Regions from separate parts of the Methylobacterium sp. ME121 genome, predicted to be linked through region 2. Evidence: predicted binding sites of a transcription regulator. Region 2 holds the regulator's gene; the other holds the start of a gene.

Region 1 (2,397 bases), on a different contig from region 2:
CTTCTCCGCGTTCGTGATGAAGTACGGGGAGAGGTAGCCGCGGTCGAACTGCATGCCCTCGACGACGTCGAGCTCGGTCTCGGCCGTCTTGGCCTCCTCGACCGTGATCACGCCCTCGTTGCCCACCTTCTGCATGGCGTGGGCGATCATCTCGCCGATCTCCTTGTCGCCGTTGGCGGAGATCGTGCCGACCTGGGCGACCTCGTCGGAGGTCGAGACCTTCTTGGCGCGCGAGGTGATGTCCTTGACGGCCGCCTGGGTGGCGAGGTCGATGCCGCGCTTCAGGTCCATCGGGTTGATGCCGGCGGCGACGTACTTGGCGCCCTCGCGGACGATGGCCTGGGCCAGCACGGTCGCGGTGGTGGTGCCGTCACCCGCGATGTCGTTGGTCTTCGAGGCCACTTCGCGCACCATCTGGGCGCCCATGTTCTCGAACTTGTCGGCGAGCTCGATCTCCTTGGCGACCGTCACACCGTCCTTGGTGATGCGCGGGGCGCCGAAGCTCTTCTCGATCACGACGTTGCGGCCCTTCGGGCCCAGCGTCACCTTCACCGCATCCGCGAGGATGTCGACGCCGCGCAGCATCTTATCGCGGGCGTCGGCGGAGAAACGAACGTCTTTCGCTGCCATTGTGTGCCTCTTAGCTACTGGTTGAACCCCAAGGCCGGGACGGCCTCAAAGGGCGATGACGGGTGATCCGATCAGAGGGCGACGACGCCCATGATGTCGGATTCCTTCATGATCAGGAGGTCCTGACCGTCGATCTTGACCTCGGTGCCGGACCACTTGCCGAACAGGACGCGGTCGCCGGCCTTCACGTCGAGCGCGTTGACGCGGCCCTGCTCGTCGCGGGCGCCGGGGCCGACGGCGACGACTTCGCCCTCCTGCGGCTTCTCCTTGGCGGTGTCCGGGATGATGATGCCGCCCTTGGTCTTCTCTTCGCTCTCGATGCGACGGACGACCACGCGGTCGTGCAGCGGACGGAACTTCATGAGCTGCCCTCTTGCTTCAGGTCTGGAGTTGGCGTTGATGCGGCCGGCGGGACCGCTCGCGAACTCGACTGTTAGCACTCTGTCTCGGCGAGTGCCAAAGACGGCCGCGAGATAGGCGCGGGCGGGTTCCGAGTCAAGGCTGTCGCACCCCCGCGCGACGGTGCGATGACGCGCCGGCGGCTCCTTTCCCCCTCATGGATAACGCGCTCTCATGCTGAGCCTGCACGGACCCGAAGGCCCGGTGGCGCTGCAACCCGGCAGGCCGGTCGCGCGCGACACCGTGTGGCTCGACCTGAACGATCCCACGCCGGAAGAGGCCGCGGCGGTCGAGGCCGCGACCGGTCTGCGCGTGCCGTCCCGGGCGGCGCTCTCGGAAGTGGAGACGTCGAGCCGCCTGCGCCGGGTGAAGGGCGGGCTCTCGCTCTCGACGCCGATGATCACCTTCGAGCAGAGCGCGTCGCAGCTGAAGCCGCTGGGCTTCCTGCTGACCAAGGATCACCTCGTCACGATCCGCTTCCACGAGCTGCGCGCCTTCGAGACCTCCGCGAAGCGCATCGCGGACGGCGACGGCAGCACGACACCCAGCGAGATCTTCCTCGTCGTCCTGGAAGAGCTGGTCGACAGCCTCGCCGACGCCCTGGAAGACATGGGATCCGAGCTCGACACGCTCTCCACCCGCATCTTCGACTTCGACGTCCGCGGTGCCGAGCGGCGGCGCCTGGAGCGCCCCCCGCCCCGGCGCCGCGATCTCGCCCTGCGCCGGATCCTGCGCGGCATCAGCAACCGCGGGAAGGTTCTGGGAAAGATCCGGTCGAGCCTGCTCGGCCTCGAACGGATCATCCCGTTCGTCGCCGCGGCCTGCGACGGCCTCGGCCTGCCGGAGGATTCCCGCTTCGAGACGATCAAGCGGGACATCGAGTCCCTCGACGAGTTCGAGACGCGGCTCGCCGAGAACGTCCAGTTCCTGCTCGACGCCGCCCTCGGCCTCATCACGATCGAGCAGAACAACGTCTTCCGGGTCCTCACCGTGGTCTCGGTGGTCGGCGTCCCGCCGACGCTGATCGCGTCGATCTACGGCATGAACTTCAAGCACATGCCCGAGCTGGATTGGGCTCTCGGATATCCCTACGCGCTCGGCCTGATCCTTTTGAGCGCGGTCGCGCCGATCATATACTTCCGCATGCGGGGCTGGTTCTAATATTGACCGAAAAATTATAGCATTGGAAACACCACATCGCATCTCAGCCGCCGAGGGCGGCGCCGGTCCGGACACGAGCACAGAGCGGACACGGCGTCGCAAGCATTCGTTCGATCTTCGCCCGCGCTTAACCTGAACGAATTCCGAAATAAGCAATTCATTAACGATGCGGCGCTAGACCCGGCGCGGGGGAACGCGAGCGGGACC
Region 2 (2,397 bases):
CTGGCGCCGGTCCCGAGCGCGGCAACCGCGACGCGGCCGGTCCCGCGCGCGGCGATCGCGGTCCGGCCGCGGAACGGGGTGGCCGCGCCGGCGCCCGCGACCGCGGCGCCGTCCGCGGCGCTGTCGGCCGCCTCGATACCCGTCAGCGGACCGAGTTCCGCAGCTCGATCACGCGCCTGGGCGTCTCGCCGCTCCGGGACGTGGCCTTCGGTCTGGCGGTGGGCACGGCGATCCCGCGCTCGATCACCCTCCACCGGCTGCCGCCGGCGATCATCGAGCTGGTGCCGGAATACGAAGGTTACGACTTCATCCTCGTGCGGGACGATATCGTGATCATCGATCCCGACACCTACGAGATCGTGGACGTGATCCCGGCCTGAGCGGGCGGTCACAGGAAGATCGGTGCGCCGGGCGGATCCTCTGCCCGGTGCCCTCTACCGCCCGCCGTCCAGGAGCTTCGACACCACGCGCGCCGTGTAGTCGACCATCGGCACGATCCGCGCGTAGTTGAGCCGGGTCGGACCGATCACGCCGACGACGCCGACGATCTTCTGCGAACCGTCGCGGAACGGCGCCGCGATCAGCGAGGAGCCCGACAGCGAGAACAGCTTGTTCTCCGAGCCGATGAAGATCCGCACGCCCTCGCCGCCCTCGGCGCGGGACAGGAGATCGATCACGTCCTTCTGGGTCTCCAGATCGTTGAACAGCAGGCGGATGCGCTCGAGGTCCTCGACCGCGCGCAGGTCGTCGAGCAGGTTGGCCTGCCCGCGCACGATCAGCTGGCGCGCCTCCGACGGGCCGACCGGCGTGGCGAGCCCGGCATCGACGAGGCGCTCGGTGATCGCGTCGAGCTCCCGCTTCATCGCCTTGCGACCGGCCTCGATCTCGGCGCGGAGCGTGCCGAGCGTGCGGCCCTGCAGGCGCGCGTTCAGGAAGTTCGTCGCCTCCTGGAGCGCGCCGGCCGGCAGGCCCGGCGGCAGGTCCACGAGGCGGTTCTCCACCGAGCCGTCGTCCGAGACGAGGATGACGAGGGCCCGGGCCGGATCGAGGCGCACGAACTCGATGTGCTTCAGGTTGACGTTCGCCTTCGTGGTCAGGACGACCCCGGCGCCCCGGGAGACCCCGGACAGCATGGTCGAGGCCTCGGCCAGGGCCGAGTCGAACGTGTGGCCCGAGGCGGCGGCGCGCATCTGCGCCTCGATCCGCGCCTGCTCGTCCTGGCTGACGTCGCCGAGCTCGAGCATCGCGTCGACGAAGAAGCGCAGGCCCAATTCCGTGGGCAGGCGGCCGGCGGACGTGTGCGGGGCGAAGATCAGGCCGGAATGCTCCAGATCCGCCATGACGTTGCGGATCGAGGCCGGCGACAGCGCCATCGGGAGGATGCGCGCCAGGTTCCGGGACCCGACCGGCTCGCCGGTGGTGAGATAGCTCTCGACGATCTGCCGGAAGATCTCCCGGGCACGCTCGTTGAGGGCGGCGAGCGCCTGCATGGACTGGCCGTTCGGGAAGTTGGGACTGGGGTGTGTCACGAGGTCATCCTGTGGTCCGATCATGTCCAACCGTCCCGCGCGGATCAATCCGCACGGCGATGCTTGCCCGTGGTTGCGCGGCGGCCTAAGAGCGCGGCCCTCGACACTCTCGACAGAAGGGGCCCGCGATGCGGCCTTCCAAGCGTGCCGCCGACGAGTTGCGGCCCGTGAGCCTGGAGCGCGCGGTCTCGCGCTACGCCGAGGGCTCGTGCCTCGTAAGTTTCGGCAACACCCGGGTGCTCTGCACCGCGTCCCTGGAAGAGCGCGCGCCGCCGTGGCTGCGCGGTTCCGGCAAGGGCTGGGTCACGGCCGAGTACGCCATGCTCCCGCGTGCGACGCACGAACGCACCCGCCGCGAGGTCGGTTCCGGGAAACCGTCGGGCCGGACCCAGGAGATCCAGCGGCTGATCGGCCGGTCGCTGCGCGCCGTCACCAACCTGCCGGCCATGGGCGAGCGCCAGATCACGATCGACTGCGACGTGATCCAGGCCGACGGCGGCACACGGACGGCCGCGATCACGGGCGCCTGGGTGGCGCTGCACGATTGCTTCGCCTGGATGCGGACGCGCTCGATCATCTCCGTCGATCCGCTGCGCGACCACGTCGCCGCCGTCTCGTGCGGCCTGTACAAGGGCACGCCGGTTCTCGACCTCGACTACGCCGAGGATTCGGCGGCCGAGACCGACGCCAACTTCGTGCTCACGGGCCGGGGCGGCATCGTCGAGGTGCAGGGCACCGCCGAGATGGAGCCCTTCACGCAGGAACAGCTCCTCGAACTCCTCGGACTCGCCCGCGCCGGCACGGAGCGGCTGGTCGCCCTGCAGAAGGAGGCCATCGCGTGAGCCGCCGTCTGACCGGGAAGGTGGTG

What was found. The regulator HrcA, encoded in region 2, represses chaperone genes, less so after heat shock. The targets are predictions, from matches to a motif close to GTTAGCACTCNCNNNNNGNGAGTGCTAAC.
Region 1: groES (co-chaperone GroES) is a predicted target of HrcA. The motif match lies at 1,063-1,091, and genes of this name have one in related genera.

The regions. Positions count from the first base shown of each region.
Region 1 is NZ_BBUX01000004.1:122,349-124,745, reverse strand. It holds gene groL (chaperonin GroEL) at 1-630, opposite strand, end outside; gene groES (co-chaperone GroES) at 702-992, opposite strand; gene ME121_RS05425 (CorA family divalent cation transporter) at 1,204-2,190, shown strand.
Region 2 is NZ_BBUX01000137.1:8-2,404, forward strand. It holds partial or broken gene ME121_RS32275 (DUF1236 domain-containing protein) at 1-380, shown strand, start outside; gene hrcA (heat-inducible transcriptional repressor HrcA) at 435-1,490, opposite strand; gene rph (ribonuclease PH) at 1,658-2,371, shown strand; gene rdgB (RdgB/HAM1 family non-canonical purine NTP pyrophosphatase) at 2,368-2,397, shown strand, end outside.